Regions from separate parts of the Brenneria nigrifluens DSM 30175 genome, predicted to be linked through region 3. Evidence: riboswitches for the same ligand, from Rfam matches in the RefSeq annotation. Region 3 holds a riboswitch; each other region holds the start of a gene.
What was found. Region 3 has a riboswitch for thiamine pyrophosphate ahead of thiC (phosphomethylpyrimidine synthase ThiC). Riboswitches for the same ligand answer to the same signal wherever they lie in the genome.
Positions count from the first base shown of each region.

Region 1: it holds a riboswitch for thiamine pyrophosphate, as region 3 does, so the genes downstream of both, thiM (hydroxyethylthiazole kinase) here and thiC (phosphomethylpyrimidine synthase ThiC) in region 3, are expected to answer to the same signal.
Region 2: it holds a riboswitch for thiamine pyrophosphate, as region 3 does, so the genes downstream of both, thiB (thiamine ABC transporter substrate binding subunit) here and thiC (phosphomethylpyrimidine synthase ThiC) in region 3, are expected to answer to the same signal.

Region 1 covers NZ_CP034036.1:1,359,036-1,369,237, reverse strand. The annotation lists gene EH206_RS06290 (glutathione S-transferase family protein) at 1-245, shown strand, start outside; partial or broken gene EH206_RS06285 (Rpn family recombination-promoting nuclease/putative transposase) at 474-1,094, opposite strand; gene trhP (prephenate-dependent tRNA uridine(34) hydroxylase TrhP) at 1,477-2,838, shown strand; gene yegS (lipid kinase YegS) at 3,146-4,045, shown strand; gene psiE (phosphate-starvation-inducible protein PsiE) at 4,563-4,970, opposite strand; gene fbaB (class I fructose-bisphosphate aldolase) at 5,418-6,467, shown strand; gene thiD (bifunctional hydroxymethylpyrimidine kinase/phosphomethylpyrimidine kinase) at 6,564-7,367, opposite strand; gene thiM (hydroxyethylthiazole kinase) at 7,364-8,158, opposite strand; TPP riboswitch at 8,199-8,299, opposite strand; gene EH206_RS06245 (amidase) at 8,387-9,574, opposite strand; gene EH206_RS06240 (ABC transporter ATP-binding protein) at 9,564-10,202, opposite strand, start outside.
Region 2 covers NZ_CP034036.1:748,293-758,494, forward strand. The annotation lists gene adhE (bifunctional acetaldehyde-CoA/alcohol dehydrogenase) at 1-1,570, opposite strand, end outside; gene thiQ (thiamine ABC transporter ATP-binding protein ThiQ) at 2,476-3,123, opposite strand; gene thiP (thiamine/thiamine pyrophosphate ABC transporter permease ThiP) at 3,107-4,717, opposite strand; gene thiB (thiamine ABC transporter substrate binding subunit) at 4,693-5,679, opposite strand; TPP riboswitch at 5,789-5,910, opposite strand; gene sgrR (HTH-type transcriptional regulator SgrR) at 5,952-7,610, opposite strand; gene sgrT (glucose uptake inhibitor SgrT) at 7,701-7,865, shown strand; gene leuD (3-isopropylmalate dehydratase small subunit) at 8,057-8,659, opposite strand; gene leuC (3-isopropylmalate dehydratase large subunit) at 8,673-10,073, opposite strand; gene leuB (3-isopropylmalate dehydrogenase) at 10,076-10,202, opposite strand, start outside.
Region 3 covers NZ_CP034036.1:4,499,218-4,509,419, forward strand. The annotation lists gene EH206_RS21085 (DUF1481 domain-containing protein) at 1-198, opposite strand, end outside; gene hupA (nucleoid-associated protein HU-alpha) at 202-474, opposite strand; gene EH206_RS21095 (YjaG family protein) at 662-1,252, opposite strand; gene nfi (deoxyribonuclease V) at 1,341-2,015, opposite strand; gene hemE (uroporphyrinogen decarboxylase) at 2,024-3,088, opposite strand; gene nudC (NAD(+) diphosphatase) at 3,152-3,931, opposite strand; gene EH206_RS21115 (Rsd/AlgQ family anti-sigma factor) at 4,037-4,498, shown strand; TPP riboswitch at 4,628-4,770, shown strand; gene thiC (phosphomethylpyrimidine synthase ThiC) at 4,870-6,819, shown strand; gene thiE (thiamine phosphate synthase) at 6,816-7,481, shown strand; gene EH206_RS21130 (HesA/MoeB/ThiF family protein) at 7,483-8,262, shown strand; gene thiS (sulfur carrier protein ThiS) at 8,259-8,459, shown strand; gene EH206_RS21140 (thiazole synthase) at 8,461-9,243, shown strand; gene thiH (2-iminoacetate synthase ThiH) at 9,243-10,202, shown strand, end outside.

The DNA of each region.
Region 1 (10,202 bases), 1.8 Mb from region 3:
ATGGCGCCTTCAAGTGCAATCTGCGCCGTATCGAAGATTACCCCCATCTATCGAACTACCTGCGCGAACTTTACCAGTGGCCGGGCGTTAAAGAGACCGTCAATATCGACCATATCAAAGCCGGTTATTACGGCATTCTGTGGCTGAACCCGACCGGTATCGTGCCGCTGGGCCCGCTCGTCGACTTACAGCGTCCGCATAACCGCGCGGCGCTGGGCGAATCCGTGGTTGCCGTCGCCCGCTGAGGAAACTCGCCCAATAGGAGATTGTTGACAACCCCACTCCGGCATAGTCATCTCCGAAATACCACCACCGGTCATCCCCGCGGCGGTAGTCGGGGATCTGCTTTCAGCTAATACATTGATATCAAGAAGATTCCTGGTCACTCGCCCCATATTCCTGGGACTCGCCCTGCGGGCCACCGCAAGCGGTGTTCAAAAGCATTCCCGATCTGAGGAATCCCGAGAAAATAATTAAGCATTATCTGATAAATCATCTTGGATGTTAGCGGAGAGCGCCAACTGCGCCATCTCCTCGTCGGAAAGCCGGGTGATTTGCTGCACCTGCTCGCGCGCCATGCCGGTCAGCAGTAACTGGCGCGCAATCTGCCGCGCACTGGTTTTCATTCCTTGCTCTATGCCTTGCTCTCTTCCCTGTATTACTCCGGCCTGCATCCCTTCTTCAAATCCAATCTGTTTCAGCTGCTGTGCAATCGTCATTATCTCCTCCCGATCCGTTGACAACGGCTCCGCCACCATTTCGATAAAATCGGCTGGTCTGGATGTATTGCCGGTTTGCGCGATGTAATACAGCAACGCCCGCTTCTGCATCAACGGCACCTGCCAGCGCTCAAATAATAACCCGATGTCTCGCGCCAGTTCCAGCATATCCCGCGTACGGATATGTTTTTGCACCAATTCCAGCAACGCCGCCCGCCGGTGGGTTTTAATCTCTTCATCTGAAGTCACGGTGAGGTCAATCAGCGGAAAATCCTTACTGTATATCCGGGTCGCCAGCACAGGATCATCAAATGCATCCAGCCAACGCAGGCTGTACGGATACGGGCTGCGTTCTCCCTGATAGAACAGCAACGGCCCAGAGGGTGGCGGGCAGAAACATTTATAACATTCCACGATCTAATTAATCGCCAAATTCAAAATATTGAGGAAGGAAGGGATGCCGGAAACAGAGTGCGAGACCTTGCTGGCTCTGATGGCGGCAATCCCTGTTATTATTGAGGGAATTTATCAGGAGGATAGATTTTGGGGGGCTCTCTCAGATTCCCGATGTTTTTGTACGCAGGAACGACGGATTTGGAGTCGCTATTACCAATGGCTACTTTGTCAACGCGCTCAATAGGCCTACTTTTTGTAGGCCGTCTGCTGCTTTTTCCCTTTATAAGCGCTAGAATCCCCGCCTTTACTGCTCCCATCGGGTGCAGCCTGACTTGTAATCAGAATCGAGAGACAGCAAGCAATGTTTAAACCGGAACTTCTTTCTCCGGCCGGTACGCTGAAAAATATGCGTTACGCCTTTGCCTATGGCGCCGACGCCATTTATGCCGGTCAACCCCGCTACAGCCTGCGGGTGCGCAATAACGAATTCAACCACCAGACGCTGGCGCAGGCCATCAATGAAGCCCATGAGCTGGGTAAAAAATTCTATGTGGTGGTGAATATCGCGCCGCATAACGCCAAGCTGAAAACCTTCCTGCGCGACCTGCAACCGGTGGTCGAGATGGGGCCGGATGCGCTGATTATGTCCGATCCGGGGCTGATTATGCTGGTGCGGGAAAACTTTCCGCAGATGCCGATCCACCTCTCCGTGCAGGCTAACGCGGTAAACTGGGCGACGGTGAAATTCTGGCAGCAAATGGGGCTGAGCCGGGTGATCCTCTCCCGCGAGCTGTCGCTGGAGGAGATCGCCGAGATCCGCAGCCAGGTGCCGGAGATGGAGCTGGAGATTTTCGTCCACGGCGCGCTGTGCATGGCTTATTCCGGCCGCTGCCTGCTTTCCGGCTATATCAACAAACGCGACCCTAATCAGGGAACCTGCACCAACGCCTGCCGCTGGGAATACAAGGTGCAGGAAGGGAAAGAGGATGAAGTCGGCAATATCGTTCATCAGCATGAACCCATCGCGGTAAAAAACGTCGAGCCGACGCTGGGCATCGGCGAACCCACCGATAGAGTCTTTATGCTGGAAGAAAGCCAGCGCCCCGGCGAATATATGAGCGCCTTTGAGGACGAACACGGCACCTATATCATGAACTCGCGCGACCTGCGCGCCATTCAGCACGTGGAGCGCCTGACGCAGATGCAGGTGCATTCGCTGAAGATCGAAGGCCGCACCAAGTCGTTTTACTACTGCGCGCGCACCGCGCAGGTATACCGCCGCGCCATCGATGACGCCGTCGCCGGCAAACCCTTTGATCCCACCCTGCTGCAAACGCTGGAAGGGCTGGCCCACCGCGGCTACACCGAAGGTTTCCTGCGCCGCCATGTGCATGAGGATCACCAGAATTACGACTACGGCTATTCGGTATCCGACCGCCAGCAGTTCGTCGGCGAATTCACCGGCGAGCGCCGCAACGGGCTGGCGGAAGTGGCGGTGAAAAACAAATTCTCCTGCGGCGACAGCGTGGAAATGATGACGCCGGGCGGAAATGTTCAATTCACCATTGAAGCGATGCAGAACGCCAAAGGGCAGGCGACCGACGTCGCGCCGGGCAACGGACACATCGTCTATTTGCCGATGCCTGAGGAAATCGATCTGCAATACGCGCTGCTGTTGCGCAATTTGCCGGGCACCACAACACGAAACCCCCATAAAAAATAGCGGAATGTTCCACAAATGATGTGGCTTTTGACAAATATTAGAATCAGATCACATCAATGACGCGGACTTGTGGTTACTATGGCGACGCTGAGAAAATATAGAACGAAAAATAAGCGTAGTGATACTACTAGGAACCACCTCCTTGGCCAGCTCAATCTCCCTTGAGCTGGCTTTTTCTTTTCCGGCTTCCCACCTTTTCCTCCCCGTTCACCGAATCTTCCGATATCGGCCCGGGTATTTAGTCACTATGATTAGAGGGCATTGAGCATCCGGCATGTCATCAGCAATACCGAATATGGAGAACACCATGGTTCAGCCCCCAGCCACGCTGCTCATTCTGAATGGAAAAAGCGCGGATAATGAGGAACTTCGTCAGGCAATTGAGCTGCTACGTCAGGATGGATACCGGCTGCTCGTCAGAGTAACCTGGGAGTTTGGCGACGCGCGGCGCTATGTAGAGGAAGCCGCCCGGCTAAAAGTGGAGAACGTCATCGCCGCCGGGGGCGACGGCACAATCAATGAAGTTGCCGGCGCGCTGGCGGTTCAGCCCGCGACGGCACGCCCTTGTCTGGGGATTATCCCGTTGGGAACCGCCAACGATTTCGCCACCAGTTGCCAGATTCCCCTCGACCTGCGCAACGCCCTGACGCTGGCCGTCAAAGGCCGGGCCTGCGCCATTGACTTGGCGAAAGTGAATGACGAGCACTATTTCATCAATATGGCGACCGGCGGATTCGCTACCCGTATTACCACCGAAACCCCGGCGAGAATGAAATCGGCGCTCGGCGGCGCGTCCTATATTCTGCACGCGCTGCTGCGCATGGATATGCTGCAAGCGGAACGCTGCGAAATTCGCGGGCCGGACTTCAACTGGTCGGGAGACACGCTGGTCATTGCGGTGGGAAACGGCCGTCAGGCCGGCGGTGGTCAGTTGCTCTGCCCGGATGGATTAATCAATGACGGTCTGCTGGAACTGCGCATCCTGTCGGCGCAGGAGCTGTTGCCCAATATGCTGCAGGCCTGGTTTACCGACGGCGAAAACCAGAATCTGATTTCCGCCACCCTGCCCTGGCTGGAAATTACCGCCCCCGATGAGATGACGTTTAATCTGGACGGCGAACCGCTCAAGGCGAATCGTTTTCGTATCGAAGTGATCCCGGCGGCCATCCGTTGTCATCTGCCGCCGCAGTGCGCGCTGCTGGGGTGAATCACCGCCCCAGCGACGCCTGCCGCTCCCCCCCTCCCGGCCTCCCCCTTGTCAGCTGTCTCTTATACACAAATCCAAGGAACCTCTAGAGGCCATGTGTATTCTGGTCTTGGGTTCATTCTTGGTTCTTTGTTTTTTGCTTTTCGTCGGCGTAAGAAATCACGCTGAGGTGGACGACCCCGCGAATGCGCCGCAGGGAAGCGGCGCAAGCCAGTGCCGCGCTGGCCCGGTAGGGCGAGTCTCAGGGATGAGACGAGTATTCCGTCACTGGCGGTTCGGGGAAGGGGGCGACCGCCGAAGGCATCGCGTCAGCGACGTGATTTCAGCCACAAGCCCGGGTCCGGAGGGTGGTGGCGCTTGAACCACCCTGCGTCGGGCGCGTGCTGCGACATAGCAGAGAAATGACGCCCTTCTAGCGCACGAAATAGCGCTGAACTCACATATACCGTTAACAGTAAATATGTGACTAAGAGACAGCCCCTGCGAAGGGGTGGGTCGGGGTGGGGTCAGCCGAGAACTATTCGCGCCTCAGGCGATTACTGTTCGCCAGATAGAGCGTAATCACCAACAGCAGGATGGAGGCGGCGTAAATCAGCGTATCGATGGGATTTTTGTGATCGACGATAATCAGCCGGATAATCGCCGTGATGCCGATATAGACAAAATAGCGCAGCGGAAAATGGTATCCCGATTGAAAATACTTGACGATCAGCGCGATAAACTCGAAGTAGAGAAAGTAGATGACGATGCTTTCAATCAGCTGATAGGACGACTCTTTCTCATTGGTGACCAGCAGCACCTGCGCCAAATGGTAGGTTTCCTTCCCCAGAAAGATCACCAGAATGGTCGCCAATATCAGCAGTCCGATATTGAGTATCGTCTGAAGTCCGTTTGAAACCATAATGCTGCGCGTTGAACCCGCCATACTTACTTTCCTCTAATTACTATCCGTCATGCCTTATCGTTCACAGGTTACCACCCTTATTCATCATCAGGGAGACAACCTGCTTATTTATAAGCAAAATTAACGAGAGCGCAACCGCATATCGCCGCTGCATATTTCAGGTTGCGGGATTGGCTGATAGCCCGCTGCGCCGAGCACGGGCGTTCAACCCTTGAGATGTTTCACAAAACCGCCCGCCGCCGTGGATAATGTGTGGCGCAAAATGGCATTTATCGACGATCGCATCTATTGTTTCGATCGTCAGGATGTCGTTCATCCTGTCTTAGCGACCTCAATCACCGCTTTTTCATTGCGCCGTAACCATTGATCCTGGAGCAGACGCAGGGTCCGCATAATGGCTACAAACTCAGAATAACAAGCGAAATCACCTGAGACGGCGATAAGGAAAAGCCAAACCAGGAGTCAATCATGACTGATATTGCACAGTTATTAGGTAAGGAAGCGGAAGATCTGTTGCAACACCGCTGTACCACCATCCCCGCTGAAAACCTCTACCTTCCGGGCGCCGACTTCGTCGATCGGGTGATGATCGATAACAATCGCCCCAACGGCGTGCTGCGCTCGATGCAAACGCTGTTCAACCACGGCCGGCTGGCCGGCACCGGCTATCTGTCCATCTTACCGGTCGATCAGGGGGTCGAGCACTCCGCCGGCGCGTCCTTCGCCGCCAACCCGATCTATTTCGACCCCAAAAATATCGTTGAACTGGCGATCGAAGCGGGCTGTAACTGCGTGGCGTCCACCTATGGCGTACTGGCTGCGGTTTCGCGCCGCTACGTGCACAAGATCCCGTTTCTGGTCAAGCTCAACCACAACGAAACCCTGAGTTATCCCACCCAGTACGACCAGACGCTGTACGCCAGCGTTGAGCAGGCGTTCAATCTGGGGGCGGTCGCCGTGGGCGCCACCATCTATTTCGGCTCTGAACAGTCGCGCCGCCAGATCGAAGAAGTCTCAAGCGCGTTCGAACGCGCCCACGAACTGGGCATGGTCACCGTGCTGTGGGCCTATCTGCGCAACTCCGACTTCAAAAAAGATGGCGTAGACTACCACGCCAGCGCCGATCTCACCGGCCAGGCCAACCATCTTGCCGCCACCATCGGCGCCGATATCGTGAAGCAGAAAATGGCGGAAAACAACGGCGGCTATCGCGCCGTCAAATTCGGCTATACCGACGACCGCGTCTACGACAAACTGACCACCGATCACCCGATCGATCTGGTGCGCTATCAACTGGCCAACTGCTATCTGGGCCGCGCCGGGCTTATCAACTCCGGCGGCGCCGCCGGCGATAACGATCTGCAGGAATCCGTGCGTACCGCGGTGATCAATAAACGCGCCGGCGGCATGGGCCTGATCCTCGGGCGCAAGGCGTTTAAAAAATCCCTGCGGGAAGGGGTGGCGCTGATCAACGCCGTGCAGGATACCTATCTCGATAAGAGCATTACCATCGCCTAGTCCGTCGGAGATTGTCCGGTCGGCGGTTCAGCCCGCACGGCCGGACAATCACCTAACAGCCAGGCTAGCGCCGCGCGCCTTTAACTTCGCCCGCCATCACCACCAGGCATGGAAATGATGCACCGGGCCTATCCCCTGCCCCACTTCCAGCGTATCGGCCTGCTCAAGCGCTTTTTGCAGATAATTTTTCGCCGCCGCGACCGTCTCCGGCCAGTCGGCATGACGCGGCCGCAGCGCCGCCAGCGCGGCGGACAGGGTGCATCCGGTGCCGTGGGTATGGCGGGTTTTGACGCGGGGAGAGGTAAAACGCTGCGGCGCCGCGTTGCGGCTAAACAGCCAGTCCGGGCTCTCCTCCTCGCTCAGATGACCGCCTTTCATCAGCACCGCCTGACACCCCATATCCAGCAACGCCTGCCCCTGCTGGCGCATTTCCCGCTCGTTCACGGCCGGCGCGCAATCAAGCAGAGCTGCCGCTTCCGGCAGGTTAGGCGTAATGATGGATACCTGCGGCAGCAATAAACGGCGGATCGACGCCACCGCGTCGGGCGAGAGCAGCGGATCGCCGCTTTTTGCCAGCATCACCGTGTCGAGCACCACATGGGGCACCGCGTAATGACGCAAACGCTCAGCCACCGCGTCAACGATATCAGCCTGCGCCAGCATGCCGATCTTGGCGCTGTCGATGCGCACATCGCTCAGCACAGAATCAAGCTGGGCCGCGACAAAATCCGGCTCAATGCGGTAGACCGACTGCACGCCGCGCGTATTCTGCGCCACCAGCGCGGTAATCACCGTGGCGCCGTAAGCCCCCAGCGCCGAGAACGTTTTCAGATCGGCCTGAATGCCCGCCCCGCCGCTGGGGTCGGTGCCGGCAATGGTTAACGCATTGATTCGTTTCATGCCAGATCCTCCCCGCGCAGGCCATAGAGAGCGTCAAGAAAGGCCGGAATAAAACTCCCCGGCCCCTGGGCCTGGCGCGCGGCCCGCTGCCCGGCCAGCGACATCACGTAACAGGCCGCCGCCACGTGGCATAAGCGATCGCCCTTCAGCGCGCAGAAAGCGGCGACCACCGCGGACAATGCGCAGCCGGTTCCCACCACGCGGGTCATGATTTTATCCCCGCCGCTGATCGCCCAGTCAAAAGAACCGTTCGTTACGTAGTCCACTTCGCCGGTCACCGCGACAACGGTGGAGAACCTGCGGGCCAGCCCGCGGGCGGCGGACAGCGCGCTATGGGAATCGTCGGCGCTGTCCACGCCGCGACTGCGCGCGCCCAGTCCGGCCAACGCCATGATTTCGGAGGCGTTGCCGCGAATGGCCGCCGGTTTTAATTGCAGCAGTTGATGGGCGAATTCGCTACGATAAGTCAGCCCGCCGACCGCCACCGGATCGAGCACCCACGGCGTGGCGGACTGATTGGCGCCGTGGACCGCCGCCAGCATGGCGTCGGCGCGATGGCGCTCCAGCGTGCCGACGTTGATCAGCAGCGCATCGGCCAAGGCGCTGAACTGCGCGGCTTCGGCGGGATCCACCACCATCGCCGGCGACGCATTCAACGCCAGCAGCACGTTGGCGGTGAAAGATTGCACCACATCGTTGGTGAGACAGTGCACTAAAGGAGACAAGGCGTGAAATTGCGTTAGCGAGGCCGCCGCCTGGGCAGCCGGTAAATCGACAGGTCGAGCGTTCATCATTCCCCCAACCGGCGTTCAAGAAGGCGGTAACCGGTTGGTCGGCATACCGTGACTTCCCTACGCTGGCATAATCCAGATCAGGTAATGCGGGTATTTCTCAGCCCTGTGGTTGAAACCAGGGCACCCCGAGTCATGTAATTCATCGCCTATGGCTAGGCCTGTACAGTATCGCCAACAAACGCCGCGACAACAATGCCAATTTGCCGCGCGGCGGCAAGTTTGTGCTTAATGCGCGGCAAGATGGCGGCGGGCGACGCGCGCCGCGGCGCGCACCAGGCTCAGATCGCTGCCGCGCGGTCCGATAAGCGAAATTCCCAGCGGCGCTCCCTCTTTGTACGTCAGCGGCAGATTCAGCTGCGGGATGCCGCACAGCACGGCAATGGACAACAAATGGTGCGACAGCTGCCGGGTCTGTTCAATATCCTCGTCCCGCGCGTCCAGCAGCGGCGCAATATCCGGCACCGTGGGCAATACCAGAATACGATTGCCCAACAGCGCCTGCCAGGCGTCGCGAAAGCGCTCGCGGACACGACAGGCGTTCTGGTACTGCTCGTCCGTCACGCCGGCGCCCCAGGCAAAACGCCCGGCCACGTCCGGCCCCAGCGCAAAACCGTAGCGGGTGATTTTTTCCCCCTGCGTCAGCCAGGCCTCGCGCCCCTGGATAAAACGGAAAGCCCAGTAGGCCTCTTCCAGCGCGGGAAGCTCGCCGGACAGCGGCGACAGTTCGCCGGCAACGTCCTTGATACTTTCCAGCGCGGGCCGCAACGCCTGTTGCGATGCCGCGGGAAGCAGGTCAAACAGCGCATGGCTGATGACCCATTGCGCTTGTGGCGGCAGCGGGGCGTCGTCCTCACCCAGCAAACACTCCCCCACCCGCTCGAATAAGTCGGCGTCGCGGGTGAAGTAGCCCGCCGTATCCATACTGGGGGCCAGCGGCTGGCAATCGTCCAGGGAAATCCGTCCGTGACTGGGGCGCAGGCCAAACAGACCGCAGTAACTCGCCGGCGTGCGGATCGAACCGCCGGTATCCGTCCCCAGGGCGAAATCGCACAGACGGTTGGACACCGCCGCCGCCGATCCCGATGACGACCCGCCGGGAATGCGTTCCGGCGCCGCGCCGTTACGCGGCGTGCCATAGTGCGCATTCTTGCCGCTCATGGAAAACGCCATCTCGTTGGTATGGGTCTTCCCGACGAATTCCGCCCCCGCATCCAGCAGCCGCCGTACCGTCGGTGCCGTACGCCGTTTTATGCCCGACATGGCGAGTATGTGGGGGCTACCGCCTCCGGTCGGATACCCCGCCACGTCGAACAGATCTTTAACCGCAAAGGTAAAACCGGATAACGGTCCCTGAGGCGCATGCTCGACGGCGGCCGGCGGATAGGGCATAAAAGCGAAAGCATTATCTTGCATGATGGTTCCTTAAATTCACGACGGTGGATGGCCCCTCTACGCCGTCGTTCCAATGATGACAACTAATTTGATGTCCGGCAATCACCTGCCGGGACGCCGGTATCTGGCTGCGGCACAGCTCGCTGGCGCGCGGACAGCGAGGAGAAAACGCGCATCCCGCAGGCAGGCGGGTCAGATCCGGCGGCGAGCCGGGAATGCTGACCAGCCGTTCGCCTTTTTTCAGGCCCCCCTTGGGGCGGGTGCTCAGCAGCACCTGGGTATAGGGGTGAAGCGGATTATGCAACAATTCATCCAGCGGCGCCTGTTCGACGATGCGCCCGCCGTACATTACCGCGACGCGGTCGGCCACTTCGACGGCCGCGCCGATATCATGGGTCACAAAGACGATGGAAAGCCCAAGCGCCTGCTGTAGCTCGCGCAGCAGAATCAAAATCTGAATCTGCACCGTGGCGTCCAGCGCCGTGGTCGGTTCATCGGCCAGCAAGAGCTGCGGCTGGCACGACAGCGCCAGGGCGATCATCGCCCGCTGGCGCATGCCGCCGGACATTTCGTGCGGATAGGCGTCAAGCCGCTGCTCAGGGCTGGGAATACGTACCCGCCGCAACGCCTCCAATGCGGCGATCCGCGC
Region 2 (10,202 bases), 1.1 Mb from region 3:
CGCTCAGCGTCGGGTCGGCTTCTACTTCAAAGAACACTTCGGTAGCGACGCCGTGCTGTTTCAGACGCGATATCACCTGATCGGCATAGCCGTTGTTGAACAGAAAACGGTCGGTGACGATAAATACGCGTTTCGCACCGTCTTGTACGACCTCTGACAGGGCGACGGGAAGCGAACCACGCCGGAAATAGATGGATTTGGGAAGTTTATGCCACAACATATTTTCCGCTCGCTTGGCTACGGTTTTTATATTGAGAAGGTGTTTGGGACCCACGTTTTCCGAGACGGAGTTGCCGCCCCAGGAGCCGCAGCCCAGCGTCAGCGAAGGCACCAGCTTGAAGTTGTACAGATCGCCGATGCCGCCGTAAGAGGTAGGCGTATTGATCAGCACCCGGGAGGTTTTCATCCTTTCACCGAAATAGAGCACGCGGTGGGCATGGTTATCCTGGTCGGTGTACAGGCAACTGGTGTGGCCGATACCTTCCATATTGAGCAGTTTTTCAGCGATATCGACCGCTTCGCTGAAATTCTGCGCCCGGTACAGCGCCAGCGTGGGGGAGAGTTTCTCATGGGCGAAAGGTTCGGTCTCATCGGCTTTACTGACTTCGCCAATCAGCACCTTGGTATCCGGCGGGACGCTGATGCCCGCCATTTCGGCAATCTTTACCGCCGACTGGCCGACGATGGCGGCATTCAGCCCGCCGTTCTTTCTCAGGATTTCGCCTACCGCCGCAAGTTCGTTGCCCTGCAGGATATAGCCGCCCTGAGCGCTAAAATTCGCGCGCACGTCGTCGTAAATGCTCTTGACGACGACGGCGGACTGCTCGGACGAACAGATCATGCCGTTATCGAAGGTTTTCGACATCAGAATGGAGGCGACGAACCGTTTGACGTCGGCGCTTTCATCCACCACCACCGGCGTGTTTCCGGGGCCGACGCCCAGGGCCGGTTTTCCGGAGCTGTAGGCCGCCTTTACCATTCCCGGACCGCCGGTGGCGAGGATCAGATTGATATCCGGGTGATGCATCAACTGGTTGGTCAGGTCAATGGAGGGCTCGGCAATCCAGCCGATGATATCCTCCGGAGCGCCTGCGGCGACCGCGGCCTGAAGCACGATCTCGAGCGCCCTGTTGGTGGAGTTTTTCGCCCGCGGGTGCGGCGAGAAAATAATGCCATTGCGCGTTTTCAGACTGATCAGCGCCTTGAAAATGGCGGTGGAGGTCGGGTTGGTGGTGGGAACGATACCGCAGATCAGACCGACGGGCGCGGCGATCCTGATCGTGCCGTAGGCGTCATCTTCCGACAGGATGCCGCAGGTCTTCTCATTTTTATAGGCGTTGTATATGTATTCGGATGCGAAGTGGTTCTTGGTTACTTTATCCTCCACCACGCCCATACCTGATTCCTCCACCGCCATTTTCGCCAGCGGAATGCGATATGAGGCGGCGGCGAGCGCGGCGGCGTGGAAGATGTTATCTACCTGTTCCTGCGTATAATCGGCGTAGATGCGTTGGGCCTTTTTTACCCGGGCAACCAAGGAGTCAAGATCATCAATTTGTGTTACGGCCATGGTGGTCTCCAATTGAGCAATATATTTGCCAGGGGCTTTCCCTGAGTAAGACGGCAATAGCCCACGAGGCTGGTAACGACGCATCGTGCACGCTTGCCAGGGCTTTTGCTTCCACCTCTGCGGCATGCGTTACACAAACCGATGCCGAGAGTAAATATATTCCGTATCAAATTGGTGACTTTGATTGAGATTGATAACAAATCCCCGCTGGGAGGCTGTTAACGCATTTCTTGCGTCCTGAGCGCAAATTAATAATAGCCGGCTTATTATTTCACATTTGCATTATTAATCGGTATCACGCCAGGATGTAAAAAATCGGCATATCTTTTATTATCAATCTCGATCAAAGTATTTGTTGTTCTTGTGTTAAATTTGGTTATTTAATTGTTAATTAATATCACCTCCTGCCATTTACTTTATTGATCGCAGCCTGCGGATTGATCGGGTTCTTTCTTGAAAACATTGGTAAATATGTTGGGTGTAATGAGTTTTTCTGGTGGCTTTCAGTAATATAAAAATAGTATGGATAATAAAATAGAACAGAAATAATGGGTTGTTTGGTTTATGCGTATTTAGAAAAAGTCGGGAAAATAGCCAACTAAATCAAAAGCATTATTATCTCTACCCATTAAGAATGGTGATGTTGTTATTATGTTGCGTGGCTGTTGTTATAGGGTAATTGCCACGTTGCTCTATGTTTGTTATCAGGTAGCATATTTTATTTTTTAGCGCGTTTCACGCATCAGTTTAAAGTTTTTCCCAGAATAACCGGGTAGATCACAATATGGTGTGAAGAAGCGTCTATTTACGTCGTAAAATAGCCGCTTTTATTTCCTTTTATTAACATTTCCTTTTATGCAATGGCGTTAGTTTTAACCAGAACGGTAAATGACGTTATGACCGCTTTATTTGAGTTTCCGGTTGTCGATGATGCGCCCTTCAGACACGGTGACGGCCCGACTGGCGATATATTGCGCATCATCCAGATTGTGCGACACCATCAGCAGCGTCAGCCGGCGTTCATCGCACACCTGTTCCACCAGTTGCAGCATCTCCAGGCGTAATGCGGGATCGAGCGCGGAGAAGGGTTCATCCAGCAGCAAAATAGGCTGATGGCGCACCAGACAGCGGGCCAGCGCCGCACGCTGCCGTTGGCCGCCGGAAACCTGCGAGGGCAGGCGCTGGAATAACTCGCTTAACCCGACCTGCTGCGCAATATGCCGCAGGGTTTCGCGCTGGTCGGCATTGAGCCGCAAACCGGGATTCAGCCCCAGGGCGATATTTTGCTCGATGGTCAGGTGCGGAAAGAGGTTGTTTTCCTGAAACAGAATGGAGACCGGACGCCTGGCGGGCGGGGTATGGCGATGGTCTTCCCCGTTCAGACGCAGTTCGCCGCCGTCAGCCGGCAGAAAACCGGCGATCAGGTTCAGCAGGGTGCTTTTCCCCGCGCCGCTGGGACCGAGAACGGCAATGCGTTCTCCCGGCAGCACCTGGAGGTCGAAGCGCATGGGCATCTGTTGGTAGAGATAGGTCAGTTTATCGAGAAAGATCATCGCGATCCGCCAGTTTTTCAATCAGGGTGAACAGCATGAAGCACAGCAGCATCAGCAACAGCGCGGTAACGGCGCCGTCGGCGCTGCGATAGGCTCCAATCTGCTGATAAAGGTAAAAGGGCAAGGTGCGGAACTGCTCATTGCCGAACAGGGCGATAACGCCGAAATCGCCGATCGACAGCACGCTGGCAAACGCCAGCGCCTGAGCCAGCGGCTGTTTCAACGCCTTCAATTCAATAATTTTCAGCCGCCGCCAGCCGCGGATATCCAGCGACAGGCAGAGTTGATTATAGCGTTCGGCGATATCCACCATCGGATTTTCCAGCACTTTGAGCGCATAGGGGATGGCCATCAGCGCGTTGGTCAGCACCACCAGGGCATAAGGGGATTGCGGCAATCCCAGCGTATTGTTCAGCAGCAGGAAAAAACCGGTCGCCAGCACGATACCGGGCATGGCGAGGATCAGCATGCCGCTCAGATTCATCAGCTGGCCGGATAGCGGCCGGTGGCGCAGCTTGAGTTCCCGGCTGCTCCATAGCAGCATCATGGTCAGGATGACGCAGATAACGCCGGCGGCCACGGCGATACGCAGCGACGTGAACAGCGTTTGCCACAGCGCGGGCTGTTGCAATACGCTGAGCAGGGAGCGGTTGACGCCGTCTGCCGCCACCGCCAGCAGCGGCGGCACGATCAACAGCAGTGCCGCGCCGATCAGCAGGCTATCGCAGATCCGGCTGAACAGGCTGTCCTGCGGGTTGCGCCATGCCAGTTGCCGGGTGCTGCCCACCGGCAGCATGCGGCCTAATCGTTGGCTCAGCAGCACCAGCCCAAGGCAGCAGGTCATCTGAATAAGCGCCAGCAGCGCGGCGCGCGACGGATCGTAATCAAAGCTCAGCGCCTGATAAATAGCCAGTTCGATGGTGGTGGCCCGCGGTCCTCCCCCCAGCGACAGCACGGTGGCGAAGCTGGCGAAACAGAGCATAAAGATAAGCGCGGCGGTGGGCGGGATCTGCCGGCGCAGCCAGGGCCATTCGACAATGCGGAAATGCTGCCAGCCGTTCATGCCCAGTTGGGCCGCCAACTGACGCTGTTCCGTGGCGATGCCCTCCAGCGACTGCAACAGCAGACGGGTCGCCAGCGGCAGGTTGAAGAAAATATGCGCCAGCAGAATGCCTTGCAGTCCGTAAGGGGAGAAGCGGTAGGGAAGACCCGCCGCCTCCAGCAGATGCGCCAGCCAGCCCTGGCGGCCGTAAACGCTCAGCAGGCCGAAAACCGCCACCAGCACCGGCAGCACCAGGGTCATGGCGCACAGCCGCAATAGCCAGCGGTGGCCGGGGAAACGCCGGCGATAAAGCGCTCTGGCGAGGAAGACCGCCGGCAGGGTGGAGAGCAGGGCGGATAAAAATGCCTGCCAGAAGGTGAAGCGGATAACATGCCACAGATAGCTATCGCGCCATAGCGTCCGCCACTGGTTTTCCGGCGCCTGTAGCCACAGCGCGCCGAAAGCCAGCAGCGCCACCGAGATCAGCAGCGTGGCGGCCAGTCCGCCCGGCCACAGGCTGCCTGCGGTCAGCGGCTGACGGCGCGTTGCCATGCCTGGATCCAGTTATTCCGCTGTTCCGCTACCTGCTGTGCGCTGTATTGCAAGGCTTTTTCCGGTACGGCAAGCGAGGCGAAGCCGGGCGGCAGCTCGGTGTCGGTCACCGGATACATCCAGTTGGTGGTGGGGATCGCCTGTTGGAATGCCGGCGTCAGGATGAACTGCATAAAGCGTTTCGCCAGCGCCGGGTTTTTGCTGGACGCCAGCTGTCCGGCGACTTCGATTTGCAGATAGTGCCCTTCGCTGAAGTTTGCCGCGGCGTAGCTGTCTTTTTTCTCTTCAATGATGTGATAGGCCGGGGAAGTGGTGTAGCTGAGCACCAGGTCGGCCTCGCCTTTCAGAAACAGACCGTAGGCTTCGCTCCAGCCTTTGGTGACGGTAACCGTTTTTTTCGCCAGCTTTTGCCACGCCTGCGGCGCCTGTTCGCCGTACACCTGCTGCATCCATAGCAGCAGCCCCAATCCCGGGGTGCTGGTGCGGGGATCCTGATAAATCACTTTCCACGGCTCGCTGCTGTCGACCAGTTCATGCAGGCTCCGGGGGGGATTCTTCAGCTTCTCCTTGTTGTAGACAAAGGCGAAATAGCCGTAGTCATAGGGCACGAAGGTGGCGTTGTTCCAGCCGCCGGGAACCTTCACGGCCGCGGCGGTATCCAACTGGTGTCGGCTAAATAGCCCGGTCTGTTCCGCCGCCTGCAATAGGTTATTATCCAACCCCAGAATGATATCCGCTTTGCTGTTTTTGCCCTCCATGCGCAGGCGGTTCAGCAGCGAGGCGCCATCTTCCAGCGCCACAAAATTCAGTTCGCACTCACACTCTTTTTCAAAAGCGGTTTTGATCACCGGGCCGGGGCCCCATTCGGACGCGAAGGAGTCGTAGGTGTAAACGGTGAGCGCCGGTTTGGCGAACGCCGGCGCCGACATCAGCAGCAGGCAGGGAAGGATTTTTTTCCACAGGGAAAGCGGGCGTTTCAGCGGCCCGGGTTTTAACCCGTTTTGTTTTAATAGCGATGTAATTAACACTTTGCACTCCTGTCGTTATAGGGTGGCAAAGGTCTTTGAGTCAGCGATGAACACTCTCAAATCCCTTCGCCGGTATTAACCGGATCAGGTTCGACGGGTATTTTCTCAGCGAAAAACGCGTTAGAGACAGTTGATAAAGCCGTTTTCGCACCCCGTTGAGAACGGCCTATTGTAAAGGCTTGGGGAGGGCAGGGAAAGCCGGGTCGTCAGTTTTCCGGCGGGGCGAACCAGGCGGATTTGAAATCGAACCATCCCAGGGTATTCATACGGATGCCGCGCATGCTGCGCTGTCCCTGTAGTTGCAGCCAGTTGTGAAACAGCGGATGCAACTGACCGCTACGCACCAGTTTTTCGCTCCATTCCGCCATCGGCAGCGCTTTGCTGCGCCACAGGCCGGCGTCCTGAAGCAGATCTTCCTCCAGACAATGCTGCATCAACGGCTGTTCGTAAAGCATGGCAAACAGCGAAAATTCCAGGGGCAGATAGCAGTTGACGCTGCACAGCCAGATATCGCTCCGCGCTTCCCCCTGATGCCAATCCTCGTAGGTCACCGTTTGGATGGTCAGTTTAACGCCGTGCGCTTTAAGCACTTTCTTTATTATTTCACCGATCATCTGATATTCGGGATGGTCATGATAGAAGGTCAGGGTGAGCTGTTTCAGTTCCGCCGGTTTTTCCTGCGCTTCGTCCCGCTGCCGGTAATGCCAGCGGGGCAGCAGGCTATAGGCCGGCGACCAGTCGCGCTGATGCGCGCTATCCGCGTGGCCGAGCAGGGCGATCGGGTTGCATATCCGGCACAGCCAGCGGCGCACCTGCGGCTGACCGGCGAGCGGCGAACGCTTATCGAACAGCAGGAAGTAGCACCCCTCTTCCATACGGCTTTCCAACTCATCGTGAGATGAATCATCCGATTCCAGGTGCAGGGAGCAGGGATACACCTCGGTGGCGTCGGGCAGCACCCAGATATTGACCTCGTCAATTAGCGCCCGATAGCCGAAGTAGTCATCAAACGCCTTTATTTTCAGCTGATTATTATTGTTGCGCGTCACGGAGTAAGGGCCGGTTCCGATAGGCTGGCGGGCGAAATCAGGCAGGGTGCGCCACTCCTCCGGCAGGATCATGGCCGGCACGCTGCCCAGCAGCCAGGGCAGCCAGTCGTCGGGGCTGCTCAGCCGGACGTCGATCACGAACGGCATCGGCGAGGTCACGCTAGCGATATGGGAGAACAAGGGAAGCGCATTGAGCCGGGTGAGCGAGGCGATCACGTCTTGCATGGCGAGCTCGCGCCCGTGATGAAAACGAATCGACGGGCGCAGATAAAACCGCCAGTGCAGCGGGGACAACATTTGCCAGTGGTGCGCCAGATCGGGTTTAAGTTCCCCGTTTTCCTCATTTATATTGGTCAGGCCGCTGAAAATCTGCCGGGCGATATGCATTTCCGAGCGCCGCAGGGCGGAACCCGGCAGCAGATTGCGCAGCGGGCGATAGTAAAGAATGCGCAGAATATGTTTGCCCTGGCGGAAACTGCGGCCCAGGTGCGCCAGCAGCATTTGCCGTACGGTGTCTTTATCCCCCACCAACTGCACCAACTGATCGATGCGGTCCTGCTCCAGCAGGTCCTCGGCCCGCTGCTGTTGCAGCGCCAGCCCGGTGTAGATAAAGGTCAGCAGCGAGCGTTTGCCCCGTCCCGCTTCCGCCTGCCAGGTAATCCAGCCCTGTTGCTGCATGGCGCCCAGCAGCGAGCGGATATGGCGGCGTGAACAGCTCAGAACGCTCGCCAGCTCTTGCAGCGTGGTGGCGGTGGTCTGTCCCTGAAAGCGTTGCCATAGGCGCACGAACTGTTGTTGCAGACGGGATGAAGTCATAAAAGAGGAACTCCTGGCCTTGAAGTCATCAATTTATCTTTCCCTATATTACGTTGATACTTTCCCATAATGAAAGCGCGGAGGTGGCTTATGACAATCTCGACACTGTACCGGTTCTATCAGACCTATCTCACAACGTGCCGGGCGAAATGGCTGTGCTGGCTCTCTGCCCGGCAGCGGATAGCGTTATTGCAGCAGGCGACGCAGTGGCAAATAGCGGAAATGTCGGAGGAAGAATATCGTCACTGGATATAGTCGCAGAGAACGATAAGAGAATAATTCTGAGTAATGGTGCATTTCACCAGCCAGCGAAACTTTCCGCTGGCTTTTTTTTTATGTGCGCCGTGACTGGCGCGCCATAAAAAAGAGGTTCCCGACGGGGGAACCTCCTGATGATTATCGATCGTGCGTTATCACCGGCGAACCCGCGTCACCGGTAAGTGCTATCAATGCAGGAACGACGGTTGCTGCCGTTCATAATCGGTAATGGCGGCGTCGTGCTGCAATGTCAGCCCAATGCTGTCCAGGCCGTTAAGCATGCAGTGGCGGCGGAAGCCGTCGATTTCGAACGGGTAGCTGTTGCCGCCCGCCAGCACGGTCTGGTTTTCCAGATCGACGGTAAAGGTAATGCCCTGCTCGCCGTCGACCAGTTTGAACAGCGTATCCACATCCGCTTCGCTCAGCGTCACCGGCAGCAGTTGGTTGTTAAACGCGTTGCCGTAGAAAATATCGGCGAAGCTCGGGGCGATCACCACCTTGAAGCCGTAGTCGGTCAGCGCCCAGGGCGCGTGCTCGCGCGACGAACCGCAGCCGAAGTTTTCACGGGCCAGCAGGATGCTGGCGCCTTTATAGCGAGGTTTATTCAGCACAAAATCAGGATTGGGCTGCTGGCCGGACTCGTCCAGAAAGCGCCAGTCGTTGAACAGGTGCTGACCGAAACCGGTGCGCGTCACCTTTTGCAGAAACTGCTTGGGAATAATCGCGTCGGTATCAACGTTAGCGGCATCCAGAGGAACCACCAGACCGGTATGTTGGGTAAATTTAGTCATGTCGGCGTCTCTCTTAATTCAACTCGCGGATATCGGCGAAGCGGCCGGTAACGGCGGCGGCGGCGGCCATCGCCGGGCTCACCAGATGCGTGCGTCCGGCGCGTCCCTGACGGCCTTCAAAGTTACGGTTGCTGGTGGAGGCGCAGCGCTCGCCGGGGTTCAGGCGGTCGTTGTTCATGGCCAGACACATGGAGCAACCGGGCAGGCGCCACTCGAAGCCGGCTTCGATAAACACTTTATCCAGCCCTTCCAGTTCGGCCATGGCTTTCACCGGTCCGGAGCCGGGCACCACGATAGCCTGCACGCCGTTGGCGACCTTACGGCCTTTGGCGACTTCCGCCGCCGCGCGCAGGTCTTCAATGCGCGAGTTGGTGCAGGAGCCGATAAACACTTTGTCGATCGCCACCTCGGTCAGTTTGATGCCGGGCTGCAAATCCATATAGGCCAGCGCCTTGGCCGCCGACGCGCGTTCCACCGGATCGCTGAAGGATTCCGGCGACGGAATCACCTGATTGACGGCAATCACCTGGCCGGGGTTGGTGCCCCAGGTTACCTGCGGGGCGATGTCGGCGGCATCCAGCGTGACGACGCTGTCGAAGCCGGCGTCGTCGTCGGACTTCAGCGTACGCCAGTAAGCGACGGCGGCGTCCCAGTCGGCGCCTTTCGGCGCGAACTGACGCCCTTTCAGATAGGCGAACGTGGTTTCGTCCGGCGCCACCAGGCCGGCCTTGGCGCCCATTTCAATCGCCATATTGCACAGCGTCATACGGCCTTCCATGCTCAGCGCCCGGATGGCTTTGCCGCAGAATTCCACCACGTGGCCGGTGCCGCCGGCGCTGCCGGTTTTCCCGATAATCGCCAGCACGATATCTTTGGCGGTGATGCCGGGCGCGGCATCGCCGGTGACTTCGATCTTCATGGTTTTGGCGCGGCCCTGCTTCAGGGTTTGCGTTGCCATCACATGTTCGACTTCAGACGTGCCGATGCCAAACGCCAGCGAGCCGAACGCGCCGTGCGTCGCGGTATGGGAGTCGCCGCAGACGATGGTCATGCCCGGCAGCGTCATCCCCTGTTCCGGGCCGATAACGTGCACGATCCCCTGGTACGGATGGTTCAGGTCATACAGCTGCACGCCGAATTCGGCGCAGTTCTTGATCAGCTCCTGCATCTGGATACGCGCCATTTCGCCGCTGGCGTTGATATCTTTCGTCTGGGTAGAGACGTTGTGATCCATGGTGGCGAAGGTTTTACCCGGCTGACGAAGCTTGCGTCCTTTGGCGCGCAGACCGTCGAAAGCCTGCGGCGAGGTCACTTCGTGCACCAGATGGCGATCGATATACAGCAGGGGCGTTTCATTCGGCGCTTCGCGCACCACATGCGCATCGAATAATTTCTGATATAACGTCTTGCTCATGGTTATGCCCCTTGCGCCACAAACCGGGCAATGGCATCACCCATCTCATTGGTGCCGACGGCCTGGCCGTCGCTTGCCAGATCGGCGGTGCGATAGCCTTCAGCCAGGGCGGTATTCACGGCTTTTTCA
Region 3 (10,202 bases):
GGTGTTGTGCTGGGCGTCATCTTTACGCCACAGGCGAACCACGCCGCGATCGGAAAGATAACCGCTGGCGAAGACCGGCGGAGACGGGGTATGGCTGCCACAGGCGACGAGCAGCGCCAGCGCGGCGCTAATGCCCAACCAACGCAGTAAAAGCAAAAGGGGCGAAAACGCCCCCCTGCTTGAACTCTTAACCGGCATGGCTTATTTAACAGCGTCTTTCAGCGCCTTGCCAGAAACAAACGCTGGCACGTTGGCTGCAGCAATTTTGATTTCTTTACCAGTTTGTGGATTGCGGCCAGTGCGCTCGTTACGATGGTTTACCTTAAACGTACCAAAACCAACCAATTGTACTGCATCACCTTCTTTCAGAGACTCAGTAATCGCCGCCAGAGTTGATTCAAGTGCCGCTTTCGCCTGTACTTTGGAAAGATCAGCTTTGTCCGCAATTACATCAATCAGTTGAGTCTTATTCATAAGTTATCCTTACAGTGTGTTTATCGCTTGCTAAGCATCGAGTGCGACGGATATGCCATAACAGCACTCTCCTGCATATACGCACCGACAGCCACTTTTATTACGCCCCCCAAATGTAGACCAGACAGGGTGCGGATGTGAAGCCTTAAGACAGGCCATTTCAGGCCTTAAATCACGTTTTATTGCGTTATTGCTGTAAATTTATACCAATATTACTGCTTCCGGCCTCTCGCAGGTCAGCGCGGAGCCCTTTAATCAGCTCGATATCACGCTCTTCGCAGGCGGCCAACAGGCGGAAAATCTCCCATTGGATATCCCACTCGTCTTCAATTGCCGGCAGAACCTTGAGCTCGTCATCGGTCATTTCTCTACCGGCCTGCGTCATTTCGAGCATGGCGACCGTGCGGATAGACGCCTCGCTGATGGCAATCGCATGTTCCAGCGTTTCGCCGCTAAGGCGGGAATGGATCAGCTCGCCCAGGGCGATAGAGGCGTCAATCGCCGGGTAGACACCATAAATATCATAGTCATCAGCCGCAGGAATTGCCTCTTCTAATTTTTCCAACTGGCTGTCGAAATTGACTTTCGCGTCTTTGACCACCAGCGTTTCCCAAACCAGATCGAGAATACGGCGATAAACCATAGCGTCGCCAAACCCGGTTTGCTGACAAAACTCATGATAATTCGGGTACATACGTTCGCAAAGGCATGCCATAAAGGTGACATGCTGCCAGCTTCCGAGCTTTTCCAAACGCAAATGAATCGGGTTACGTAACATCTGTTATTTTATGCTCATGTAGAGGCAATGGGCGGCAGTGTACCTGAAATTATCACCGCGCCCTATGCCTGTATTCTTAAAATTTTGCTCACAACATCTGCTGTTGCCAGCGTTGAAACGCCGCCCGGTCGGATGCCACCGCGTCGGCCCAGCGAGTGGGCTCCGGCAGACGGTAGCCGCGCATGCAGCGTTGCACCCACAGCAGGGCGCTATCCAGACCGACGCGATGGCCGGTGGCCACGAACAGCGGGTTACAGCGCGCCTTGCTGCGCCATACCCAGCCAATCTGCTCGCCTTTATCCAGCAGCGGCTCCCGGCTGCCCACCTGATCCGATAACGGCGCGAAATGTCCGCACAGACGGCTTTTCGCCACGCCGATCGTCGGCACATTCACCAGCAGGCCGAAATGGCTGGCCACGCCAAGCCGGCGCGGATGTGAAATACCATGTCCGTCAACAAATAACAAATCCGGCTTTTGCTCCAGCATCCCCCAGGCGGCCAGCAGGCCCGGGCATTCCCGAAAGGAAAGAAAACCGGGGATATACGGCATGGTCGTACCAACCCGCGCAATCTTGTATTCCACCAATTCCAGCGACGGATAGCGCAGCACGGCGATGACCGCGCGGGTTATCGCGCCGTCCTGCTCAAAGCCCACGTCGGCGCCGGCGATAAAATCCGGCTGCTCGAAAGGCAGATCGTCGTAACGAACAATTTCCGCGGCGCGCGTCAGTTGCTCCGCGCGCAACCCTTGGGTATCAATCACCGGTCCCCCTATTGATGGTAAGCGCGGGATAGCTGGTGCACCGCCTCCACAAAGGCGCCGGCGTGCTCCGGCGGCACATCCTGATGGATACCATGCCCCAGATTGAACACATGGCCGTTGCCGTGCCCGAACCCCGCCAGAATCGACGCCACTTCCTGCTCGATACGCGCCGGCGGCGCATATAGCATAGACGGATCCATATTGCCCTGCAGGGCGACTTTCTCGCCGACGCGGCGGCGCGCATCGGCAATGTCGGTGGTCCAGTCCAGCCCCAGCGCGTCGCAGCCGGTTTCCGCCATCGCTTCCAGCCACTGGCCGCCGCCCTTAGTAAACAGGGTGACGGGAACGCGGCGCCCGTCGTTTTCCCGCCGCAGGCCGTCAACGATCTTGTGCATATAATGCAGGGAAAACTGGCGATAATCCCGGCCGCTGAGCACGCCGCCCCAGGTGTCGAATACCATCACCGCCTGCGCCCCGGCGCGGATCTGCGCATTCAGATAGAGAATGACGCTGTCCGCCAGCTTATCCAGCAGTAGATGCAGCGTTTTCGGCTCGGCAAACATCATTTTTTTAATCATGGTGAAGGCTTTGCTGCCGCCGCCTTCCACCATATAGGTCGCCAACGTCCAGGGGCTGCCGGAAAAACCGATCAGCGGCACCGCGCCGGCCAGGTTTTTGCGGATGGTGCGCACCGCATTCATCACGTAAACCAGTTCCTGCTCCGGATCGGGAACCGGCAGCTTGACGACATCGGCATGGCAGGCAATAGGGGAGTGAAAGCGCGGGCCTTCGCCCGTTTCAAAATAGAGTCCCAGGCCCATCGCATCGGGAATGGTCAGGATATCTGAAAACAGGATCGCCGCGTCGAGTTCGTAGCGCCGCAGCGGTTGCAAGGTGACCTCGCAGGCCAGATCCGCGTTTTTACACAGCGCCATGAAATCGCCCGCCTGAGCGCGGATCGCCTTGTATTCCGGCAGGTAGCGCCCCGCCTGACGCATCATCCATACCGGCGTCGCATCAACCGGCTGGCGCGACAAGGCCCGTAAATAGCGATCGTTTTTCAGATCAGTCATGCTGTTTTCCTTTCGTCGTTATCCCGCGGCGTAGGGTTATCGCGCCCGATGGTAACATGTTGGCTAACCGTGCTCATGAGACGCGCGGCACAGCGCAATCGTATCTTCGATCAGGCGGCGCGCCACCGTGCCCGGCGGCGGTAAAATGGGCAGTTGGTCATAGCGGAACCAGGCGGCGTCGCGCAGTTCGGCGGGATCGTGCTGAATGTCGCCCCCCGCATAGTCCGCCATAAAGGCCATCATCAGCGAGTGCGGGAAAGGCCAGGGCTGGGAGCTGATATAGCGCAGGTTCTTGATCCGGATATGGCTTTCTTCCATCACCTCGCGGGCCACCGTCTGCTCCAGGGTTTCGCCCAGCTCGACGAACCCGGCCAGCACCGTATACATATTGCCGCGATGACGGTTGTGCTGGGCCAGCAGAATCTCGTCGCCGCGTCGGATCGCCACGATGATACAGGGGGCGATCTGCGGGTAATAACGCTCCTTGCAGTGGCGGCACAGGCAGGCCAGCTCGGTTTTACTGCGCACCATTTCATGGCCGCAGTAGCCGCAGAATCGATGGGCGCGGTAAAATTCCGCCAGCTGTACGCCGCGCCCCGCCATTTGAAAAAGACCGACTTCCCGGTCGAGTAGCTGACGGACGGATGCCATGCCGCTATCCCGATTCTGGCAGACCAGCCGGACGGGCTGCCCCTGCCATTCGCCGATCAGTCGGGCGCTCTGCCCCTGTAAGGACCAGTTGGACGCCGTTCCCTGCGGCAATTCCCCCTCAGGGAGCCATATCTGGTTTGCGTGACTGATCACCCACCATCCGGTTTCGTCACCTTTTAGCGTTTGTTCCATATCTTTTCTATTGCTCCACTATCACTTCACTGGCATTTTACCACTATGGGTGATGAGATAACTTTCATAACTTACGGTTATTTTTTACCATTCACGGAGCCAACAATGCTAAACCAGTTACAAAGCCTGACTGACCTCGTCGGTGGCAATAATGCGTTAATCGACCAATGGCTACAAGCGCGTAAGCAGCTGCTGATTGCTTACTACCATCTGGTTGGCATTAAGCCGAACAAAGAAAAGCTCTCCCCGCTGGATGAAAAAGCGCTGGATGAATTTTGCCATAATCTGGTCGATTATCTGTCGATCGGCCACTTCCACGTTTACGAGCGGATATTGCCGGAAGCCGCCGTCCTCGGCGAACAGAAAAAGGCGTATTTCAACCAGCTTGATGAAGCATTAAAAAGCAACACAGAGCAGATTATGGCGTCTTATGACGGTCATTTGGCGACCTCCATCGATGATGAAAACTGTATTGAATTCCAGCAGGCGCTGTCCCGCGTGGGCGAAACCCTGGCCGAACGTTTCACGCTGGAAGACAATGTTATCCGGCTGATTTTTGATAATTAATATCTTTTTATTATCATATTGTTACCATTCAGCATCTGGTTTATCCAGGCAGATGCGCCTTCCTTGCTTTGACATGCCCGTGCTGGCGTCATAAAGTGTCACCGTTGTAATCAGCCCGTTAATAGTAGGGCTATCTTGTCGGAGTGCCTAGCGCGTTTCCGTTTCTTGAGTGTTAAGCAAGAAAAGAAAATGCGCAGGCTGAGACCGTTAATTCGGGATCCGCGGAACCTGATCGGGTTAATACCCGCGAAGGGAACAAGAGTAATGTGCCTGATTGAGACCTGCATCAATCGCTCCGGCATACCTAGCGTTATTACTCCCTCCGAGCTCCAGACAAGCAATTTTCCCTTTACGCATCACAGGAACTTGCTATGTCTACCAAAACATCATCATCCCGACCGCCCAAAACCAGTCGTCGCGACCAGCGCGCGGCCGCCCAGCAGTTTATTGATACGCTGCAGGGGATGGCGTTTCCCAACTCGCGGCGCATTTATCTCACCGGCTCACGCGACGATATTCGCGTGCCGATGCGCGAAATCCAGCTTAGCCCGACGTTAGTCGGCGGCGGCAAGGACGATCCGCAATACCAGCCCAACGAGCCGATCCCGGTGTACGACACCGCCGGTCCGTACGGCGATCCGGCGTCGCGCCCGGACGTGCGCGTCGGATTAGCCAGACTGCGCGCCAACTGGATCGCCGAGCGTAACGATAGCGCCACGCTCGCCGCCGTCAGTTCGGATTTTACCCAGCAGCGCCTGGCGGATGCCGGACTGGATCATCTGCGCTTCGAACACCTGCCGCGTCCGCTGCGCGCTAAACCGGGCAAATGCGTGACCCAGCTGCACTATGCGCGCCAGGGCATCATCACCCCGGAAATGGAGTTTATCGCCATCCGCGAAAATATGGGCCGCGAGCGCATCCGCGGCGAGGTGTTGCGCCAGCAGCATCCCGGCGAGGGGTTTGGCGCCCGCCTGCCGGAGAACATCACTCCGGAGTTCGTGCGTCAGGAAGTGGCCGCCGGGCGCGCCATCATTCCGTCGAATATCAATCACCCGGAATCCGAACCGATGATTATCGGCCGCAATTTTCTGGTGAAGGTGAACGCCAATATCGGCAACTCCGCCGTCACCTCCTCGATTGAAGAAGAGGTGGAAAAGCTGGTGTGGTCCACCCGCTGGGGCGCGGACACCGTTATGGACCTCTCCACCGGACGCTATATTCACGAAACCCGCGAGTGGATCCTGCGCAACAGTCCTGTGCCCATCGGTACGGTGCCCATCTATCAGGCGCTGGAAAAAGTCAACGGCGTAGCGGAAAACCTGAACTGGGAAATGTTCCGCGACACTCTGCTGGAACAGGCGGAACAGGGCGTCGACTATTTCACCATCCACGCCGGCGTGCTGCTGCGCTATGTGCCGATGACCGCCAAACGGCTGACCGGCATCGTGTCGCGCGGCGGTTCAATCATGGCCAAGTGGTGCCTGTCGCATCATAAAGAGAGCTTCCTGTATGAGCACTTCCGCGACATCTGCGAAATCTGCGCCGCCTATGACGTCGCGCTGTCGCTGGGCGACGGTCTGCGCCCCGGATCGATTCAGGACGCCAACGATGAAGCGCAGTTCGCCGAACTGCATACGCTGGGAGAACTGACCAAAATCGCCTGGGAGTACGATGTGCAGGTGATGATCGAAGGTCCCGGCCATGTGCCGATGCAGATGATCCGCCGCAATATGACCGAAGAGCTGGAGCACTGCCACGAAGCGCCGTTCTATACGCTGGGCCCGCTGACCACCGATATCGCCCCCGGTTACGACCACTTCACCTCCGGCATCGGCGCGGCGATGATCGGCTGGTTCGGCTGCGCCATGCTCTGTTACGTCACCCCGAAAGAACACCTGGGGCTGCCGAATAAGGAAGACGTCAAACAGGGGCTGATTACCTACAAAATCGCCGCCCACGCCGCCGACCTGGCGAAAGGCCATCCCGGCGCGCAGATCCGCGATAACGCCATGTCCAAGGCGCGTTTCGAATTCCGCTGGGAGGATCAGTTCAATCTGGCGCTCGACCCCGAAACCGCCCGCGCCTACCACGATGAAACCCTGCCGCAGGAGTCCGGCAAAATAGCCCACTTCTGCTCCATGTGCGGGCCGAAGTTCTGCTCGATGAAAATTTCCCAGGAAGTGCGCGATTACGCGGCACAACAGCAAGCCGCGGCGCAGCCCATTGAAGTGGGAATGACGCACATGTCCGAAGCCTTTCGCGCCCGCGGCGGCGAGCTGTACCACAGCGCCGCCAGCCTGCAAACGGAGGAGAACAAATGACTTTATCTCAGACGGCGGCATCGCCAATCGCCGCGCCGTTTCCTCCCACCGCGCAGCGGCTCGGCCTCTACCCGGTGGTGGACAGCGTCGAGTGGATTGAGCGCCTGCTTAGCGCGGGCGTCAAAACCATTCAGCTGCGCATTAAAGACCTGCCCGACGAGCAGGTGGAAGCGGATATTATCCGCGCCATCGCCCTGGGCCGCCAATATCAGGCGCGGCTGTTTATCAACGACTACTGGCGGCTGGCGGTGAAACATCAGGCCTATGGCGTGCATCTGGGGCAGGAGGATCTGGACGGCGCCGATCTCGCCGCTATTCGGCGGGCGGGGCTGCGCCTCGGCGTATCCACTCACGATGACGCGGAGCTGGCGCGGGCGGCGGCCATCAATCCGTCCTATATCGCCCTCGGCCATATCTTCCCCACCCAAACCAAAGACATGCCTTCCGCGCCGCAAGGCGTGGCCGAACTGGCCCGCCATCTGCAAACGCTGGGCGATCGTTTTCCCACCGTCGCCATCGGCGGTATCAGCATCGACCGGGCGCCGGCGGTGCTGGCGACGGGCGTGGGCGGCATCGCCGTGGTCAGCGCCATTACCCAGGCGCCGGACTGGCGCCAGGCTACGGCAACCTTGCTGCGCATGATTGAAGGACGGGAGGCGTGAGATGAGCGCGAACCACCACACCAGCCCAGCCGGACTTAGCGATCAGGAATTTATGCGTTACAGCCGTCAGCTGATGCTGGAGGATATCGGCCCGGAAGGCCAGGAGAAGCTGAAAGCCGCCAGCGTGCTGCTGGTGGGGCTTGGCGGCCTGGGCGCGCCGGCCTCGCTCTATCTGGCCGCCGCCGGCGTCGGCACCCTGCTGCTCGCCGATGACGACGCGCTGCATATCAGCAACCTGCAACGGCAGATTCTGTATCGCACCGGCGATACCGGAAAACCCAAAGCCGCGTTGGCGCAGCGGCAGCTTCAGGCGTTAAATCCGCAGTCGGAGGCGATTGCCCTTACCGAAAGGCTGAACGGCGAGGCGCTGCGGCGCGCCGTCAACCGCGCCGACCTGGTGCTGGACTGCAGCGATAATATGCAAACCCGCCATGCGGTGAACGCCGCCTGTATCCGCGCCGGCAAGCCGCTGATCAGCGGCAGCGCCGTCGGCTTCAGCGGACAATTGCTGGTACTGACGCCCCCCTACGCCCACGGCTGCTACGCCTGCCTCTATCCCGAGGCGACGGAGCCGCAGCGCAACTGCCGCACGGCGGGCGTGCTCGGCCCGGTGGTCGGGGTAATCGGCACGCTGCAGGCGCTGGAGGCCATCAAGCTGCTGGCCGGACTGCCCTCGGCCCTGAGCGGCAAGCTGCGGCTGTTTGACGGCAAGCAGCAAAGCTGGAACACCCTGCAACTCACCCGGGCGGCGCACTGCCCGGTCTGCGGAAGCCCGGCATGAACATCACCTTAAATGACGAGATCATCGAACTCACCGAGTCGATAACGGTTGAAGCGCTGCTGAGCCGGGTAAACCGTCTCCAGCCCGGCACGGCGGTGGCTATCAACCAAACCATTATCCCGCGTGACGCCTGGACCGAACGTCAGGTTGCGGACGGGGATGATATTCTGCTTTTTCAGGCAATAGCGGGAGGATGACATGCTGCACATTGCCGATACCACTTTTACATCCCGGCTGCTGAGCGGCACCGGAAAATTCGCCACCCCCGAAATTATGCTGGACGCACTACGCGCCTCCGGCTCGCAGCTGGTCACCATGGCGATGAAACGCGTTGACCTGAAAGCCGGCAGCGACGCCATTCTCGCTCCGCTGCGCCAGCTTGGCATCAGGCTGCTGCCGAATACCTCCGGGGCCAAAACGGCCGATGAGGCGGTGTTCGCCGCGCATCTGGCGCGTGAAGCGCTGGGCACTCACTGGGTGAAACTGGAAATTCACCCCGATATGAAATACCTGCTCCCCGACCCGATTGAAACGCTGAAGGCCGCCGAGCAACTGGTGAAAGAGGGATTTGTCGTACTGCCCTACTGCGGCGCCGACCCGGTGCTGTGTAAACGGCTGGAGGAAGCGGGCTGCGCCGCCGTCATGCCGCTGGGCGCGCCGATTGGCTCCAACCAGGGGCTGCAAACCCGTGATTTTCTGCGCATCATTATTGAACAGGCCCGCGTTCCCGTAGTCGTCGACGCGGGGATCGGCGCCCCCAGCCACGCCGCGGAAGCGCTGGAGATGGGGGCCGACGCGGTGCTGGTCAATACCGCCATCGCCGTCGCCCGCGATCCGGTCAAAATGGCGCAGGCCTTCAGGATCGCCATTGAAGCCGGAGCGCTGGCGCAGCAGGCCGGACTGGGCAATAAACAGTACATCGCCAGCGCCACCAGCCCGCTGACCGGCTTCCTGCGCCAGCAAACGCAAGGAGCCGCCTGATGGAAAACGACTTTCAAACCGTCTGGCAGCGGCTCGACTGGGACGACCTCACCCTGAGGATCAATAGCAAAACCTCACGCGACGTGGAGCGCGCGCTCGGCGCCGCCCGCCCGGACCGCGAAGACTTTATGGCGCTGATCTCCCCCGCCGCCGCCCCTTATCTGGAACCGCTGGCGCAGCGGGCGCAGCAGCTCACCCGCCAGCGCTTCGGCAATACGGTCGGCTTCTACGTTCCCTTATACCTGTCCAACCTGTGTTCCAACGACTGTACCTACTGCGGTTTCTCCATGAGCAACCACATCAAGCGCAAGACGCTGGACGACGCGGAAATCCTGCGCGAATGCGCCGCGATCAAGGAGCTGGGCTTCGATAGCCTGCTGCTGGTGACCGGAGAGCATCAGCGCAAAGTGGGCATGGACTACTTTCGCCGCGTCTTCCCGCTGATTCGCCCGCACTTCAGCGCGCTGATGATCGAGGTGCAGCCATTGGCGCAGGAAGAGTACGCGGAACTGAAAACCCTGGGGCTGGACGGGGTGATGGTGTATCAGGAAACCTATCATCCGGCGACCTACCGGCAGCACCATCTGCGCGGGCAGAAGCAGGACTTCCATTGGCGGCTGGCGACGCCGGATCGTCTTGGCCGCGCGGGGATCGACAAGATCGGACTGGGGGCGCTTATCGGTCTGTCCGACAGTTGGCGAACCGACTGCTATATGGTGGCGGAACACCTGCTGCACCTGCAGCAAACCTACTGGCAGAGCCGCTATTCCGTCTCCTTCCCCCGCCTGCGTCCCTGCGCGGGAGGCATCCAGCCCGCCTCGCTGATGGATGAAGCCCAACTGATGCAGGTGATCTGCGCCTTCCGCCTGCTGTCGCCGGATATCGAGCTGTCGCTCTCCACCCGCGAGTCGCCGTTCTTCCGCGATCATGCGGTTCCCATCGCGATAAACAACGTCAGC